Regions from separate parts of the Promicromonospora sp. CA-289599 genome, predicted to be linked through region 2. Evidence: riboswitches for the same ligand, from Rfam matches in the RefSeq annotation. Region 2 holds a riboswitch; the other holds the start of a gene.
What was found. Region 2 has a riboswitch for ZMP and ZTP ahead of glyA (serine hydroxymethyltransferase). Riboswitches for the same ligand answer to the same signal wherever they lie in the genome.
Positions count from the first base shown of each region.

Region 1: it holds a riboswitch for ZMP and ZTP, as region 2 does, so the genes downstream of both, ACQEVI_RS08570 (bifunctional 5,10-methylenetetrahydrofolate dehydrogenase/5,10-methenyltetrahydrofolate cyclohydrolase) here and glyA (serine hydroxymethyltransferase) in region 2, are expected to answer to the same signal.

Region 1 is NZ_JBNJNI010000001.1:1,958,509-1,967,498, forward strand. It holds gene ACQEVI_RS08555 (sigma factor-like helix-turn-helix DNA-binding protein) at 1-164, opposite strand, end outside; gene ACQEVI_RS08560 (endo alpha-1,4 polygalactosaminidase) at 356-1,210, opposite strand; gene ACQEVI_RS08565 (SDR family oxidoreductase) at 1,299-1,949, opposite strand; gene ACQEVI_RS08570 (bifunctional 5,10-methylenetetrahydrofolate dehydrogenase/5,10-methenyltetrahydrofolate cyclohydrolase) at 2,031-2,894, opposite strand; ZMP/ZTP riboswitch at 2,912-2,989, opposite strand; gene ACQEVI_RS08575 (phosphotransferase family protein) at 3,348-4,433, shown strand; gene ACQEVI_RS08580 (TDT family transporter) at 4,470-5,579, opposite strand; gene ACQEVI_RS08585 (LysR family transcriptional regulator) at 5,666-6,556, shown strand; gene ACQEVI_RS08590 (winged helix-turn-helix transcriptional regulator) at 6,595-6,966, opposite strand; gene ACQEVI_RS08595 (RidA family protein) at 7,061-7,471, shown strand; gene ACQEVI_RS08600 (hypothetical protein) at 7,526-7,696, shown strand; gene ACQEVI_RS08605 (DsbA family oxidoreductase) at 7,696-8,412, shown strand; gene ACQEVI_RS08610 (TetR/AcrR family transcriptional regulator) at 8,409-8,981, shown strand.
Region 2 is NZ_JBNJNI010000001.1:3,678,582-3,687,571, forward strand. It holds gene ACQEVI_RS16295 (carbohydrate ABC transporter permease) at 1-88, shown strand, start outside; gene purU (formyltetrahydrofolate deformylase) at 130-990, opposite strand; gene ACQEVI_RS16305 (N-acetyltransferase family protein) at 1,000-1,635, opposite strand; gene ACQEVI_RS16310 (GNAT family N-acetyltransferase) at 1,724-2,248, shown strand; gene ACQEVI_RS16315 (PPOX class F420-dependent oxidoreductase) at 2,250-2,642, opposite strand; gene ACQEVI_RS16320 (NAD(P)/FAD-dependent oxidoreductase) at 2,681-4,165, opposite strand; gene ACQEVI_RS16325 (hypothetical protein) at 4,240-5,052, opposite strand; ZMP/ZTP riboswitch at 5,197-5,283, shown strand; gene glyA (serine hydroxymethyltransferase) at 5,379-6,659, shown strand; gene ACQEVI_RS16335 (bifunctional methylenetetrahydrofolate dehydrogenase/methenyltetrahydrofolate cyclohydrolase) at 6,741-7,625, shown strand; gene ACQEVI_RS16340 (flavin reductase family protein) at 7,764-8,399, shown strand; gene ACQEVI_RS16345 (VOC family protein) at 8,480-8,962, shown strand; gene ACQEVI_RS16350 (trimeric intracellular cation channel family protein) at 8,968-8,990, opposite strand, start outside.

The DNA of each region.
Region 1 (8,990 bases), 1.7 Mb from region 2:
ACGGCGGACTGAGACATATGCACGGCACGCGCGATGTCGCGCTGTGGCATTCCACCTTCAGCCGCGAGGTACACGCGCCGGGTCCGCTCGATCTCCGCCAGACGCGCGCGGACATAGGCCATCTTCAGGTCCGACTCATCAACACGGGCAATGTTGTTCGACATGGCGACCTCCTGCCACGAGGCTACGCGGTGATTCATTTTGAATCAACCGCCGACAGCAGCTCCGCCACCTCGCCGGGGATCGGTACTGAACGCGCGACCGGATGCCACCTCGATGAGGTCGGTGGCCTCCAGGCGGCGCAGCACCTCCCGGACCACCTTCCGGCTGGACGCGGAGCCGCGCAACGAACAGCTCAGCACTGGTCGTACGTGTACCCCTGGTCGCCCGGGCCCACCAGCATGGTGTCGCGCAGGATCGTCAGCGGCGCGCGGTCAGGGTCGTCGCAGACCGCGTCGAACCCACCCTCGAGCTCCTCGATGTACTCGATCTGGAGCACGTGCTCCTTGTAGACGTCGGTGTAGGCGGCGCACTCGTTCCAGACGGAGCACTCCTCGGTGACCGCGAAGTCGAACCCGAGCGCCTCCCCGTCCACCGTGACCTCCGCGGCGTTCTTCTGCCCGATTGCGAGGCCTGCGTCGTGGGCCAGCTCGATGTACGAGGAGGCGAGCGCGAAGGCGTCCTCCTGCTCGATCAGCCCCGTGCCCGGGTCGGGGAATCGCGTCCACGTGTCGAAGTTGTCGATCTCGACACCGTCGAAGCCGTCGGCCGAGCACCCGGTGATCACGGAGCCGAGCACATCGAGGATGCCGTCGCGCTTCGCCTCCGTCGAGGGGTCGAGGATGTACTCGTCAGGCCACTCCGGATCGATGACGAGGTCTCCGGAGGCGTCGTGGAGCAGCAGGTCCTCGTGCTCGTCGAGCCAGAAGTCCGCGTCGCCCGGCTGGGTCTGGAACCCGTTGACGTAGCAGATGTTGTAGGCACCGGCGGCGGGCTCGGCCGTGGCGTCGCGGACCACGACGTCGAGCCCGCCGTCGAGCTCGTAGGCGGCACCGAGCTGGTAGTCGAACACCCCGCTCGTGGGCGGGAGGGTGACGGCGGCGGTGTCAGCCACGTCCGCGCTCGGATCCACCTCCTGCCCCGTGGCGGAGCCGGCCTGACAGGCCGTGAGCGTGAGGACGACAAGCGCTGCGGTGATGAGCTGAGGCATCTGGCGATCGTAGGGGGAACCTCGCGGCGACAACCCTGACGGCGGGCAACTGATCAATCGGGGTGATCGGTTCCGCCCGGCACAGGGCCTACGGCACCGTGGCGAGCGCCTGCGCGATCGGCGTCTCACCGTTGCCGAACGGGATGGTGCGTCCGACGGTGCTGTCGTCGGCCAGGACGGCCGCGGCCACGGCCGCGACGTCGGCACGGGAGACCCTGCCGTCGCCCGGGTCGGCCACCTCGACGAGTCCCGTGGGCTCGTCGAGCGTCAGCGGGCCGGGCTGCAGGATCGTGTAGTCGAGGTCGGAGGCACGCAGGTGCTCGTCGGCCGCCGTCTTCGACTCGGCGTAGGCGAAGAACGAGTTGTCCTCCGGCACCCCGTGACCAGGCCCGGCACCGAGGTACGACACCATCACATAGCGCGATACGCCCGCCGCCTGCGCGGCGTCCATCGAGCGGACGGCGGCATCGCGGTCGACGGCGTAGGTGCGCTCCGGGTTCCCGCCGCCCGCGCCGGCCGACCAGACCACCGCGTCCTGCCCGTCCAGGAGCGCGGTCAGCCCGTCGGTGTCGAGGTGCTCGACGTCGGCGATCACCGGGATCGCTCCGGTGGCCGCTACCTCGTCCCCGTGGTCGGGATTGCGGATCACGCTCGTGACGACGTCGCCTCGCTCCACGAGGAGAGGGGCGAGCCGGAGCGCGATCTTGCCGTGGCCACCGATGATCAGAACGCGGGACATGGTGCTTCCTTCCGTCGGGTTCGGCTCCAGGCTATGCCGGAAGTCGCTGATTCCAGGTCAGCGACTGCTGTGGCGGGAGGGTCAGGCCGAGTGTTCCCGGGTATCACCTTGGTTGGCCTCAGCGGCGTCGACGGTCTGGGCCAGGAGGACGGCGATGGTCGTGGGTCCGACACCGCCGGGCACTGGAGTGATGAGGCGAGCTCGGCTTGCTGCTGACGTGTATTCGACGTCGCCGATGTTGCCGGGGTTGTAGCCGGCGTCGATGACGACCGCGCCGGGCTTGATCCAATCGCCCCTGATGAGTTCGGGTCGTCCGACGGCAGCGACGACGATGTCGGCCTCACCGACGACATCGGGCAGGTTCGCGGTCTTGGAGTGGCAGTAGGTGACGGTCGCGTCGCGGGCGAGCAGCAGCATTCCTACCGGCTTGCCCAAGATGGGGCTGCGACCGACCACGACGGCCCGCTGCCCGGCGGGGTCGACGTCGTAGGCGTCGAGAATGCGCATGATCCCGCCGGGCGTGCACGAGGCGAACCCAGGCTCGGCCAGGGCCATGGCGGCGAAGGACGCTGCTGTCACGCCGTCGACGTCCTTGGTTGAGGCGATCGCCTCGAACACGGCCCGCTCGTCGATCTGGGCGGGCATCGGGTGCTGGACCAGGATCCCGTCGACACTCTCGTCAGCAGACAGGTCGCGCACGAGCTGAACGGCGTCCTCGGTGGTGGCGTCGTTGCCGAGATGGTATCGACGCGAGTCCAGACCGGCCGATCGGCACCGGTTGGTCTTCATTCGTACGTAGGTCTGCGAGGCCGGGTCGTCACCGACAAGGAGTGTCGCTAAGCATGGCTTGCGACCGCTGGCACGCTCGAACCGCGCAGCCCGGCGCGTGGTGTCCTGATGTATGGCGTCGGCGACTGCGGTGCCATCCATGATGATCGCGCTCATGGCAACTCCTCAAGAGTGAGGAGCACCCAGGCGGTCGATGCGTCCGAACGTCGCTCCCTGGTGGTGACCCACCCGCGCCAGTCGCGATGTCGTAAGACTACCGGTCGGTGAGACTGCCGGCGGTTACGGCTGGAGCGAAACCGTTGGCCCTGCGCCGTGAGATCGAAAGCGATCTTACTGGCCAAGCTTCCGGGTTCGGGTCTGCGGTCGGGCTCTTCAGCACCAGATCACCGCTGGCTACCCGGCGGACAGTTGTACGGCCCGTGGGGCCGGCGCGGCTCGTGCGGCCGCCTCTGACCCTGGGACGGAGCCGCCGCCGGAATCTCGACATGCGCCACGAGAGCCGGCCGCGAGATCCCGTCACATCAAGAATGAAATGCGCATTTTTCGCCCAGTCGTGGTCGGATGTGGTACGTCCGAAAATTCCACAGCACCGTTGCCGTGAGGAAACCGATGACCGAGCGTGTCCTGCCCGACGCCGACACGATCGAGGCCGCGCTGGCCTCGCACGACGGCCCCTGGGGAGCGGGCGCGCGAGTTCTCTCGGTGGTGGACCAGTCGACCGCCTTCGGTCAGGCAGCGGTCCTGCGGGCGAGCATCGCGGCGCCGAACACCTGCCCTTCCCTGTGGGCGGTCAAGATCCTGGGCTGGGGCCGCCATACCCTGCTCGACTCGCGCGACAGCCTCCTGGACCGCCGCGAGGCGCACTTCTACGGCAGCGGCATCTCCGACCTGCTGCCCAACGGGCTGACGACGCCACCGGCCGCGACGGTGTTCAGCCACCACGGCTTCACCTGGGTGGTGATGCGTGACATCGGCGCCGTCCTGCAGCAGAGCTGGACCCCCGACACCGCGACGATCGCCGCCAGGCGTGCCGCACTCCTGTACATCCCGGGCGTGCTGCGCCCCGGCCTGCTGGACGCCCCCTGGCTGGAGCTGGAGGGCTACGCCGCCTACACCCATCACATCCAGGCGGGCCACGAGAACCTCGAGGCACTGGCCGACGACCCGCTGCTCCGGGCGCTGTTCACCCCCGATCAGATCCGCGACCTGCACACCTGCCTGGACGCGTCGGAGAGCCTGGGCGCACGCGCCGCGGAACTGCCCAAGACCCTGGTCCACGGCGATCTCACGCCCCGCAACGCCGGGCTGGACCCGCGCGGCACCCTCGCCCTCATCGACTGGGAGCACGTAGGCGTCGGCCCCGTGGGGTTCGACCTCGGCACCTTCGTCTCCCTCTACCGCGGGTTCGGCGGCTCCGGCGAGCTGGACGAGCCGGCAGTCCTCGAGACGTACGGCCGAGCCCTCAGCGATCTCGCCGGGATCGACCTGCGCCATGCCGCGGCCCTCGGCTTCGCGATCGCGCACCTGACCTGGGGGCTGCACCTCCGCCTCGGCCCCGGTCTGACGCTGGTGCGCCAGGGTTTCCAGCACGACAACCCGGCGAAGCTCGCCGCGCACCTCGACGACATCCGGTCCGGATGCCTGCGCGCCCTGTCCTGGGCGGCCGCGGCCAGAGTCGTGACGGCGGTCCGCTGATCCCGTCCTCAGCCGCCGGCCCGAGCGCCGGCCGGCTCAGCCCACAGTGGTCAGGGCGCGGCGCTCGCCCAGCACCTCGGCCGGTGCCGGCACCAGCCGCCACCCGAGGCCGTCCCACACGGTCCGGACGGCGACAGCCGCCCACGCCACCACCAGCCCGGCGAAGAGCAGCACGGAGAGCACCGCGAGCGCCGTCAGCCCGGTGTGCGCGGCGAGCCCGGCGGTCGCCGTCACGCAGGTGCCGACCGGGAACGTGAACGACCACCAGGTGAGCGAGAACGGCAGCCCGTGGACCGCGGCGCGCACCGTGACGGCGGCGGCGATCGCCGCCCACATCAGGGCGAAGCCCAGCACCGAGACCCCGAAGACGACGGCGAAGTACACGAGCCCACGCTCGAACGTGGCCCCGAACGTGCCGGCGGCGTTGGCCGCCAGCAGGCTGGCCGCGGTGACCGACTGGCCGAGCGGGCCGAGCGCTATCCACAGGGTGGGGACCATCCTGGCCGCGCCCACCTGGTGGTGCATCAGCCGGCTCCAGAGCTGGGGCAGGATCACGAGCGACGCGACGAGGCTCAGCCCGAACATCGCGTAGCAGGCCAGGAGCATCGTCTCGCGGGCCTCCCCCGGCGCGATGTGCGGCAGCAGGAGCGCGCCGGTCGCGGCCGAGACCATGGGCGGGACCACGGGCATGAGCCATCCGGCGAACGCCGCGTCGGGCGCGTTCCGGTGCCGGGTGAAGGCGAGGTAGGGCACGGCCACGGCGCTGACCAGGCCTGCGAGCGTCCCTACGGTCCACAGCACCGCGTCGATGGCGACCGCGGCCTGCAGGCCCACCACGTCCCGGCCGATCAGGAGCGTCCCGGCGCCCACGGTGAGCAGCGCCATCGGCGGGGCGCCGTAGAAGTGCGCCATCACCGGGTCGGCGTGGTGCGCACGCGCGGCCGCGGGGTGCCGCAGCCAGTGCAGCACGGTGGCGGTCAGGAAGAAGACGAGCATCGCGGACGCGAGCAGCCAGAGGCCGACCGCGGCCTGGCGCAGGCCCGGGATGTGGACGGGCAGCGTCACCGCGGCGTTGGCGACTATCCCGGTGCCCATCACCGAGGCGAACCAGTTGGGTGTCACGTTCGCGATGCTGAAGCGGGCCATACGCCTCAGTCTCCCTACCGGTGGACCTGGCCGGTATCCTCGATCTCATTGTGGAACCACAACCTCACGTTGTAGCTGGGAGCGGTGTGGATCTCCCGTCGCTCCGGCTCCTCTCGGCGATCGCGGAGGTCGGCTCGATCACCGCCGCGAGCAGGACGCTGGGTATCACCCAGCAGGCGGCGTCGACCCGGATGCGCCGGCTGGAACGCATGCTCGGGGTGGCGCTCCTGGTCCGCGGGCCGCGCGGCAGCACGCTCACCCTCGACGGCACGATGGCGGCGCAGTGGGCAGCCGAGACGGTCGAGGCGGCCGACCGGTTCGACGCCGGTGTCGCCGCGCTGCGCACCGCCGGTCACGCACGACCCCTGGCGATCGCCGCGAGCCTCACGGTCGCGGAGTACCTGCTCCCTCGCTGGCTCATGACGCTCCGGGGCCAGGACGCCACCGAGCACGCCGTCTCGGTGACCGCGACGAACAGCGCGCACGCCATCGAGCTGGTCACCGACCGCAGCCACCAGCTCGGGTTCGTGGAGACGCCCACCGAGATCCCGGGCCTGGTCACCACCATCGTCGCGAAGGACGAGCTCGTCGCCGTCGTCGCACCGCAGCATCCCTGGGCCCGACGGCGGGGCGTGACCGCCGCCGAGCTCGCGCGCACACCGCTCGTCACCCGCGAGAAGGGCTCCGGCACCCGGCTCAGCGCCGAACGGCTCCTGACCGACGCCGGGCACGAGATCGCCACCCCGCTGGCCGAGCTCCCGACCACAGCGGCGGTGCGGACGGCCGTCGCGTCGGGTGCGGCGCCGGCGGTGCTCAGCATCCTGGCCGTCCGGGACGACCTCACCGCCGGCCGGCTGGTCCGCGTCCCCGTCAAGGGCCTGCGCTTCGTCCGTGAGCTGCGCGCCATCCGGTCCCCCGGGGCGTCGCCCCTCCCGCTGCTGGAGAAGCTGCTGACAGTCGCGGCGCGAAACGGCTGAGCCGACGGCGCCCTCGCCGGCCACCTCACGCTCCGGGATCAGCCCTCGGCGTCGAACCGCACCCGCGCCCGCTCGACGTCGGGCATGTTCTCGGCACTCCAGTGGAACAGCGCGTCGATGAGGTCCTGGATGGATCGCCCGAGTGCCGAGATGCGGTACTCGACGGCGATCGGGCGCGAGCTCACGACGACCCGGTCGACCATCCCGTTGCGCTCGAGGCGCCGCAGCGTCGCCGTCAGCGACTTCTGGGTGACGACCGGGATGGCGCGGCGCAGCTCGTTGAACCGCAGCGGCTGCTCGCACAGCTCGTCCAGCACCTGCAGCGACCACTTGTCGAGCACCTGGTCGAGCAGCTCACGGTGGTGCGCGGAGATCAGTATGCGCTCTGCGTGTTCGGTGGTATCCGGCATGAAACCTAGTCTCGTTGAAGTTCCCTTCGGACACCAGGTAGACATGCGATACCGCTCCACCGACAACCTAGACCCCGCGACGAAGGGACCTCCCATGACCGTCCAGCTGCTCACCCCCGAGGGCATGTTCCAGCCAGTCCCCTATCACCACGTCTCGATCGGCACGGGCAGCCGCCAGGTGCACGTGGCCGGCCAGATCGCGCGCGACGCCGAGGCGAACCACATAGCGCCCGACGACCTCACCGGCCAGGTGGCGCAGGCGCTGCGCAACACGGCCCGCGGCCTCGCCGGTGCCGGCGCGACCTTCGCGGACGTCGTGCGCCTCCGGTTCTTCGTCACGCACTGGAGCCCCGACAAGATGGGCGACTTCATGGCGGGCCTCGAGAGCGTGTCCGACGAGCTCGGCATCCCGCGGCCCCTGCCGCCCGTCTCGCTCATCGGCGTCGACTACCTGTTCGAGCCCGACGTGCTCGTCGAGGTGGAGGCGTTCGCCGTCCTCGACTGAGCAGCGGACCGCGATCTTGACGCACGGTTCAAGTTCTGCCTAGGGTTCTTGACCATGACGTCAAGTAATGTGATCGCGGATCCGGCCCCGGTGGTCGGCTCCCCCGCGGAGAAGACCACCGAGGCCGTCGACGCCACCGCGTCGCCCCCGCCCGCGTCGCCGTTCGAGCTCCTGCCCACGGGCGAGGCGTTCGGCGTCTGCGACCTGGACGGGGTGTGCTCCTGATGGCCGGCGAGGCATTCGGCCAGGCCACGGACCGCCTGGTGGTCGACGTGTGGAGCGACGTGATGTGCCCGTTCTGCTACATGGGCGACACGCTCCTGGCACAGGCCCTGGAGAAGTTCCCGCACGCCTCGGGCGTCGACATCCGCTACCACAGCTTCCTCCTGATGCCCCACCTGACCGACGACGACGCCCCGGTCACCCCGACCGAGCTGCTGTCGGCCAAGCACGGCCTCCCGCGCGAACAGGCCCAGGCGATGAACGACCAGGTCACCGAGCGCGCCCGCCAGATCGGCCTGGACTACCGCCTGGACCAGGCCCAGGCGGTGGCCACCCGCACCGCGCACCAGCTCAGCCACTTCGCGGCCGCGCACGGCAAGCAGCACGAGCTGGTCCAGCAGCTGTTCAAGGCGTACTTCACCGACGGGCTCAACGTCGCCGACCACCAGGTCCTGGCAGACCTGGCCGCCGAGGTCGGCCTGGACCGAGACGCCGCTCTCGCCGCGCTGGAGAGCGGGGAGTTCGCGGACGCCGTCGAAGCCGACATCCAGCAGGCCCACCAGTACGGCATACAGGGTGTGCCGTTCTTCGTGTTCGGCGGCAAGTACGCCGTCTCGGGCGCGCAGCCGGTCGACGCGTTCCTGCAGGCCCTGGACACGAGCTGGGCCGAGACGGTCGGTACGCCCGCCGATGCCACCCCGGCCGGGGCCGGTCGGTGACGTCCAAGAACCCGCGCCTGCGCGCCGACGCGCAGCGCAACGTCGAGGGCATCCGCCTGGCTGCCCTCGACGTGTTCCGCGCCCACGGGCTGAGCACCCCGCTCGAAGCGGTGGCGCGCGCGGCGGGCGTCAGCAAGGGCACCATCTACCACCGCTTCGGGGGCCGGCAGGGCCTGATCGACGCGGTGGTCGAGGAGCTCGTCGCCGAGCGCATCACGGGCATCATCACGGCGGTCGGTGCGATCGACGACCCGGTCGAACGGTTCGAGAGCTATCTCCGGCAGATCTGGCTGCTCCAGTACGACGAGCCCGCCGCGAACGACGTCCTGCTGCGGTCCATGCCCGCCTCCGGGGCGGTCAACGCCCTGTGCGAGCACGCCAACGAGAACGCCGGAAGGCTCCTTGCCGACGCCCAGGCCACCGGCAAGGTCCGGGCGGACCTCACCGCCGAGGACGTCTGGCTCCTCATCTGGGAACGCGGCATCATCGCCCGGGCCTGCGCCGAACAACCGCGCGACGGCTACCGCCGGCGCTCGGAATACACCCTCCGGGGCCTGCGCGGCGACTAGTCATCTACG
Region 2 (8,990 bases):
CTACGCCGCGCCGGTCCTGGGCCTGTACGTCCTGGTCACCAGAATCTCGGGCTCGGCGTTCGCCCTGGCGGGCGCGGTCAAGGGCTGACGCGCCGCGGACCGCCCTGCCCACCGCTCGCGGCGGCGCAGTCAGCGGAAGACGACCGTGCGGCGCCCGTCCATCAGTACCCGGCGCTCCGCGTGCCAGCGGACGGCGCGCGCCAGCGTGCGCCGCTCGACGTCCTCGCCGATGCCGACCAGATCCTCGACCGTGCGGGAGTGGTCGACGCGCTCGACGTCCTGCTCGATGATCGGGCCCTCGTCGAGGTCGCCGGTCACGTAGTGGGACGTGGCGCCGATGATCTTGACGCCGCGGTCGTGCGCCTGCCGGTACGGGCCCGCGCCCTTGAACGACGGCAGGAACGAGTGGTGGATGTTGATGATCTGCCCGCTCAGGTCGCGGCACAGCTCGTCGGACAGGATCTGCATGTACCGAGCCAGCACGACCACCTCGACGTCCAGCTCCTTGACCAGGTCGCGGAGCCTCGCCTCCGCCTCGGGCTTGGTGTCCTTGGTGACCGGGACGTGGTGGAACGGCTTGCCGTAGAACGTGGCGATGTCCTCGAGGTCGCGGTGGTTGCCCACCACGCCGACGACATCGATCGGCATGCGCTGCGAGCGCTCGCGGTACAGCAGGTCGACGAGGCAGTGCGCGGCCTTGGACACCATGATCAGCGTGCGGATCCGCCGGCCGACGACGTCGAGCGTCCACGTCATCGTGAACCGGTGCGCCACCTGCGTCATCGCGGTGGTGAGCTCGTCGCGGGACGCCGTCGACTCGACCTGCACGCGCATGAAGAACAGGCCCGACGTCGGGTCGCCGAACTGCTGCGACTCGGTGATGTTCCCGCCGTGCTCGGCAAGCATTCCCGCGACCGCGTGCACGATTCCCGGCTGGTCCGGGCAGGACAGGGTGAGGATCCAGTGGGTGGCTGCGGTCGCGTCGTTCACGCGGTCAGGCTAACCCGCCGCGGCCGAGGCGGCTCCGCCGTCCGCGGTGAGCTCCTTGCGCATCACCCAGCGTCGCCTGCCGCCGCTGACACCGCTGGTCTCGGCCGCGCGTTCGAAGCCCGCCTCCTCGAACATCCGCACGGTCCCGACGTACCCGCTGATCACGTCGACGCGGTCGGGGCCGACGTCGGCCGGGTAGCCCTCGACCACCTCGGCGCCGTGCGCCCGGGCGTGCTCGACCGCCCCGGCGAGGAGATCGTGCATGAGCCCGCGCTTGCGGTACCCCGCGCGGACCACGAAGCAGACCGCCACCCAGGCGTCCCGTTCGTCGACGAACGGGATGGTGCGTGAGTTCATGAGCCGGCGGTACGTGGAACCGGGTGCGATCGAGCACCAGCCCGCCACGACGTCGTCCACGTAGACCAGCACACCGGGGCCGGGCTCGCTCTCGCAGAGGTCCCGCATGTAGCCGGGACGCTCGTCGTTGCTGGCCCGGCTGTCGCGGTAGCTCATGCACCAGCAGCCCCCGCCGCCCGGTTTCTTGACCCCGACCACCTCGGCGAAGTCGTCGAACCGACCGACGGCGGGACGCACCTCGATTCGCGGGCGGGCCTCCGCCGTCTGCTGGGCTCCTGATCTCCCCATGCCCTGAATCTATGCGGAGCCGCTGACACGACCATCTGTACCGCGAACACCGTCGACCCGGGTGCGCCAACTCTGCCACCATGGACCCATGAGCAACTCCACCACGACGATCGCGCTGGTCGAGGACGACCACGCGGGCGAGCTCCTCACGTTGCGGCGCGCCGCGTTCGTGACCGAGGCCCAGCTGTACGACGACCCCCACATCCCGCCCCTGACCCAGACGCTCGCCGAGCTGCGGGACGACCTGGCCCGCGACGACGTCGTGACCATCGGCGCGTGGGAGGGCCACCGGATGATCGGCTCGGTGCGCGTCGAGATCGAGGGCGAGAAGGCGACGCTCGGCCGGCTCGCCGTCGCGCCGGACAAGCAGGCCCGCGGCATCGGCACCGAGATGCTCTTCGCGGTGCTCCCGTACCTGCCGGAGCAGACCAAGGAGATCTGGGTCTTCACCGGCAAGGACTCGAAGCAGAACCTCGCGATGTACACGAAGCACGGTTACGAGGAGCAGTACGACAAGGCGGCGGGCGACCTGACGTACACCTACCTGCGGCGCGTGCTGGGTGCCGCGGGCGCGCAGAGCGTGCCCCAGGACAGCACCCCAGGACAGCTCTGAGTCAGTAACCCCAGGCGTGGTAGGACTCGATCTCCAGCCACGCGTCGAACCGCGGGTTCTCGCGGTTCGGGTACGGGCTGCCCGTGTAGTGGGTCGCGAGCCGGTCGATGCCGGCCAGGCTCTCGTCGGGCGTGATCGTCACGCGGCCCTGGATGCTGATGTGCCGGTACCAGGTGTCGCCGTCGAGCACCGTGAGGGAGACGCGCGGGTCCGCGCGCAGGTGCTCCAGGCGCTTGCGGGTGCCGTCGAGGTTGAGCAGGACCCGGCCGTCGTCGTACAGGTACCAGGTGGCCACGGAGACGGGCGCGCCGTCGGGCTGGACGGTCGCCATGACGGCGGGATTCGGCTGGGCGAGGATCTTCGCGATGTTCTCGGGGACCGGGGGCGTGGCCACTGTGTGCTCCTTCGACGTCGGACGGTCCGAGCAGCCAATCAGGTATCGAGGCCCAGGCCAAGCGTGTCGAGCGACCGGAGCAGCAGGTTGCGGCGTCCGTCCTGGTGGTCTGCCCGGTCCAGGGCCAGCCGCGTGGCCCGGATCCCGGCGGCCGCCACCGGTTCGGGCGGGAACCGCACAGGCAGCTGCCGAACGATCCGGAGCCCCGTGCGTTCGGTGTCGGGGGCGCCGTCCATGACGTCGAGCCGGTCGAGCATCACCTGAGCGGCGAAGTGGCCGGCGCCGGCGCCGAGCCCTGCCAGCCCTCCGGTGTGCTGCACGCGACCGCCCGCGGCCTGCGCGAAGTACGCGCCCGGCCGCGTGGCCGTGTCGACGGTGCCCGACCACCTGTGCGTGAGCCGGATGCCCTCGAGCTGCGGAAACGTGGTCAGGAGGTGCTCGGTGAGCCGCCGGAACGTCGCGGGCCGGTCCTCGTACGTCCTGCTCATGCGCCCGCCGTAGTGGTAGACGGCGTCGTGGCCGCCGAAGACTATCCGGTCGTCCGCCGTGAGCCGGTAGCGGTGGGACCGGTTCGCCAGGTCGGCGAGACCCTGCCTGCCGCGCCAGCCGATGGCGCCCAGCAGGTCGGCGGGCAGCGGCTCCGTGGCGATCGCCGACGTGTAGACGGGCACCGTGTGGTGGCGGTAGCGCCGGAGCAGCGGGGGGAACGCACCGGTCCCGAGCAGCACGCGGTCCGCCAGCACGCTTGCCTCACCGCCGGGCGAGAGGGTGCGCAGCACGACGTCGTGCGCGCCACGGCGCGGCGGGACGAGGGCGGTCACCCGGGTGTGCTCGAAGATCTCCACGCCGAGCTCGCTCGCGGCCCGCGCCAGCTCCGCGGCCAGCCGTGCGGGGTGCACCAGCGCGGCGTCGTCGGGCCGGACCAGACCGGCCTCATAGGTGGGGCTCGCCACCTCGGCGCGCGTCTTCGCCCGGTCGAGGAAGGTGTGCGGGGCGCCGGTGCGGGCGGCCCACGCGGCGGCGTCGAGCAGCCAGTCGATCTGGTGCGGCTCGATCGCGAGGTCCACGATGCCGGTGCGTTCCCACTGGCAGTCCAGGCCCAGGGCGTGCACCGTCGCCCCGATGGCCGCGAGGTTCTCGTGGCCGAGCCGGCCCAGGAGAGTGTGCTGGCCGGGTTCGGCACGGCGGTCCGGGGCGTCCGGCGGGCGGCCGTGCGTGAGGTTCGCCCCGCAGAACCCACCGTTCCGGCCCGACGCGGCCCAGCCCACCGATCGGGCCTCGACCAGCACGACGCGCGCCCCGGGGTGACGCTGCTTCGCGCGGAGCGCGGACCACAGGCCGGTGTACCCGCCGCCGACCACCGCGATGTCGGCCCGGACCGGAGCGGACAGCGCCGGACGGCTCGCCCGCTCACCCAGGTCGTCCAACCAGAACACCGCGTGGTGCGTCATGCCCAGCGCGTGGTCGACGACGGCGCGGGCCGGGACGTTGCGCTCGAAGACGGTCTGGTGGAGACGTGCCATACGGCGAATCTAGCCAATGTCCGGTGACTGCCGGTTTCGCCGGGATGAGCGTCAGATGACGGTGCAGGTCAGGCTCAGGCGCCGAGGCAGATCGTCTCGTAGCTGCGCTGCGCGTCGAAACCGAGCGGGAGCTCGTCCTTGGTGCCCTCTGGGCACTCGACACCCCCGACCATCAGGCCGGTGACCGGGCGCGCGCCGTCGGACGAGCAGGCCAGCTCGGCACCGTCGCCGTCCACGCAGTCCCCGATCACGAGCTGCCCGCCACCCATCCCTGGGTCACCCGGATGGTCGTCGGACAGGTTGCGGGCACAGACCGCCTGGGTCTCCCCGCCGGCATTGCCGTCCTTCTGGAAGACGACGTCCGTGCCCTCCGGGCAGTGCAGCTGGCCCACCGACACGGCGTCCTGGATGTCGAGGACAGTGACGGTGGCAGCCGGGTCGTCGCAGGACAGCGCACGGTAGGTGGTCGTCTCCGCCTCGGCGTTCTCCGCGGCCGTGCTCTCCGCGGCCGGGTCGGGTCCGGCACACGAGTCGACCGCCCAGGTCGCGGTGGGCTCCTCGGCGGAGTCGGGGCCGAAGAAGTAGAAGCCGACGGCGCCGATGACGGCCGCGGCCACGAGGAACGCGACGATCGCCCAGACCCGGTCCCGCCTGCCGCTCTTCCGGCGACGGCCGCCATCGTCGCCGGTCCCTACAGGGCCGGTGGACGGCCAGCCGGGCTCCGGCTCCTGACCCGAACCGGGGCGGGCAGGGAACTGGCCCGACGGTGGTCGGCTCGCCGCGAACGGGCCGGACGGCGGCTGACCGCCGTTCCACGGGCTGTCCTGGCGGCGCGGGTCCGGCTGGTGTTCCGGAACGCCGGCGTCCGGTGACACGGGGTAGGGCATGGGCCGCACCATAGCCACGTCCTGCTGAATCGCGAAAGGGTCTCAGGTACTTTCCTTGCAATACCGGGCTTTTCGCTCCGCATCGTCGAGGACGGGATCACCGGGCGGTCGTCGAGCACGGGATCGTACCCGCCGCTGCTACGATCTTCGGGTCGCGACTGGCGTCAGGTGGATCACCACCGGGGAGCGACGAGTCATGCCGACGAGGGGTCGTTCGCCTGGGCCCCGGGTCACCTCGCGAAGGTGTGCGCCCGGGCAGTCGTGTCGTGGTGCGTGCGCTTTCCACCGCCGTCCGACAATCCCCGTCCCGCATGAATCGAGGAGCTATGAGCGCATCGACTCCCGACCCGCTCTCCACCCCGCTCGCTGAGCTCGACCCTGAGATCGCCGCCGTCCTGGACGGAGAGCTGGCCCGCCAGCGCGACACTCTCGAGATGATCGCGTCCGAGAACTTCGTGCCGCGTGCCGTCCTGGAGGCTCAGGGTTCGGTCCTGACGAACAAGTACGCCGAGGGTTACCCGGGCCGCCGTTACTACGGCGGCTGCGAGCAGGTCGACATCGCGGAGAACCTCGCGATCGCCCGCGCCAAGGACCTGTTCGGCGCCGAGCACGTCAACGTCCAGCCCCATTCCGGCGCCCAGGCCAACGCCGCGGTGCTGCACGCCCTGATCAACGCCGGTGACAAGATCCTCGGTCTGGAGCTGGCCCACGGCGGCCACCTCACGCACGGCATGAAGATCAACTTCAGCGGCAAGCTGTACGACGTCGGCGCCTACGGCGTGGACCCGGAGTCCTACCGCATCGAGATGGACGAGGTGCGCAAGAAGGCGCTGGAGCACCGCCCCGACGTCATCATCGCCGGCTGGTCCGCCTACCCGCGGCAGCTCGACTTCGCCGCGTTCCGCGAGATCGCCGACGAGGTCGGCGCCAAGCTCTGGGTCGACATGGCGCACTTCGCCGGGCTCGTGGCCGCCGGCCTGCACCCGTCCCCGGTGCCGCACGCCGACGTCGTCTCCTCGACGGTGCACAAGACGATCGGCGGGCCGCGCTCCGGCTTCATCCTCTCCAAGGGTGAGTACGCCAAGAAGATCGACTCCGCGGTGTTTCCTGGCCAGCAGGGCGGCCCGCTCATGCACGTGATCGCCGCCAAGGCGGTCTCGTTCAAGGTCGCGGCGACCGAGTCGTTCAAGGACCGCCAGGAGCGCACGCTGCGGGGAGCCTCGATCATCGCCGAGCGCCTCTCCCAGCCGGACGTCGCGGCAGCCGGTGCCTCCGTGCTGACCGGCGGCACCGACGTGCACCTGGTGCTCGTCGACCTGCGCAACTCAGCTCTCGACGGTCAGCAGGCCGAGGACCTCCTGCACGACGCCGGGATCACCGTGAACCGTAACGCCGTCCCGTTCGACCCGCGTCCGCCGCGCGTCACCTCGGGCCTGCGGATCGGTACGCCTGCGCTCGCCACGCGCGGGTTCGGCGACGCCGAGTTCACGGAGGTCGCCGACATCATCGCGACGGCCCTGAAGAACGGCGCGACAACGGACGTGGACGCCCTCTCGGCCCGCGTGGCAGCCCTGACGACAAAGTTCCCGCTCTACCCGGGTCTCTGACAATTCCGCTGAGTGCTGGGTATTTGCCCATCTGAACTGTTTCAGAGGGCAAATACTCAGCACTCACCGAGGGAGGTATGTGTGAGCGCTCAGATTCTCGATGGGAAGAGTGTTGCCTCGGCCATCAAGGGCGAGCTGAAGGAACGGGTCGCGGCGCTGCGTGAGCGGGGCGTCGTGCCCGGGCTCGGCACGCTGCTGGTCGGCGACGACCCGGGGTCGCAGTGGTACGTCGCGGGCAAGCACCGCGACTGCGCCGAGGTCGGCATCGCGTCGATCCGGGAGGATCTCCCGGAGACCGCCACGCAGGAGGAGATCGAGGCCGCGGTACGTCGGCTGAACGAGGACCCGGCCTGCACCGGGTACATCGTCCAGCTCCCGCTGCCGAAGGGCATCGACACCAACCGGGTGCTCGAGCTCGTCGACCCCGACAAGGACGCCGACGGTCTGCACCCCACCAACCTGGGGCGGTTGGTGCTGCGGGTCAACGAGGAGGTCACCTCCTCGCTGCCGTGCACCCCGCGCGGCATCATCGAGCTCATCGAGCGGTACGGCATCAAGCTCGCGGGCAAGGAGGTCGTCGTGCTGGGCCGCGGGACCACGGTCGGCCGGTCGATCGGCCTGCTGCTCACGCGGCGTGCGGTGAACGCCACGGTCACCCTGACGCACACCGGCACGCAGGACCTCGCCGGGCTGGTCCGGCGGGCCGACGTCGTCGTGGCCGCCGCGGGCGTCAAGGGCATCGTCTCCGGCGACATGGTGAAGCCGGGCGCCGTGCTGATCGACGTCGGTGTCTCCCGCGAGACCGACCCGGAGACGGGCAAGTCGCGCGTGGTGGGCGACGTGTCGCCCGAGGCCGCGAAGATCGCGGGCTGGGTGTCGCCCAACCCGGGCGGCGTCGGCCCGATGACCCGCGCGATGCTCCTGTCCAACGTGGTGGACTCGGCGGAGCGAACGCTGACGCTCTGACGGCGCGGCCCGACGTCGGCCCGCGTTGACCACAGCGGCTGCTGCCAGGATCTGCCGGATCCTGGCAGCAGCCGCTGTGCTCAACGCCGTGGCCGAAAGGCGCCAGACCTGGCCAGGGCCGGGCGGCAGGGTGGGGGTATGCACAGGACTCTCGATCTCAAGGTCATGTACTTCGGCACGCCGGTGGTGCTCGTCTCGACCCGGAATCCGGACGGGACGGCGAACCTCGCGCCGATGTCGTCCGCCTGGTGGCTCAACGACCACTGCGTGCTGGGCCTCGGCGACTCCGCTCGGACCGCCGCGAACCTGCACCGTGAGCAGGAGTGCGTGCTGAACCTCGTCCCGTCCGGCATGGTCGACGTCGTGGACCGGCTCGCGCTCACCACCGGGTCTCCCGAGCTGTCGCCGCGCAAGGCGGCGATGGGGTACGAGTTCGTCCCGGACAAGTTCGCCAGGGCCGGCGTCACCGAGCAGGCATCCGACCTGGTGCGGGCGCCCCGGGTCGCCGAGTGCCCGGTCCAGCTCGAGTGCGCACTGGTGCAGGAGAGCGTGCTCGGCTCGCCGGGCTCCGGAGCGGCGGTCTTCCAGGTGCGCGTGCTGCGCAGCCACGTCGCCGAGGGGCTGATCATCCCGGGGACGCACTACGTGGACCCGGTGGGCTGGGACCCGCTCATCATGAAGTTCTGCGAGTTCTTCGGCGAGGGCTCGGCGGTCCGGCCTTCGCGCCTGGCCGAGGCGTGGGAGATGCCGCACGCCGGGGTGCTCACCCGTTGACGCCGATGAGTTTCCGGACGGCGCCGGGTCGGAGTAGGTGAAGGGACCGACGACGGTCCCCACCGACTCAGGAGGACACGATGGCTACCGTTCGAGCGCATCTCTGGTTCGCGAACAACAACGCCGGCGAGGCGGCCGCGTTCTACGCCGAGCACATCCCCGGCTCGTCGGTGGACAACGTCGTGAAGGCGCCGGACGACGCGCCCGGTGCCGAGGCGGGCACCGACTTCGTCGTGGAGTTCACGGTGGGCGGGCTGCCCGTGACCGGGCTGAACGCAGGCCCGCACTTCACGCTGAACGAGGCGTTCTCCTTCTACCTGTCCGTCGAGGGCCAGGAGGAGGTCGACCACTACTGGGACCTCCTGACCGCCGACGGCGGCGAGCCCGGCGCCTGTGGCTGGTGCAAGGACAAGTTCGGGGTCTCGTGGCAGGTCATCCCCAAGGAGCTCGAGCAGCTGTCGGGCACCTACTCGACCCCGGCCGAGATCGCCACGATGAACGCGATGCTCAAGATGGGCAAGATCGACGTCGCCGCGCTGCGGGCGGCGCACGACGGGGCGTAGGTCGCTCAGCGCCGCCTGCGCCCCGTCG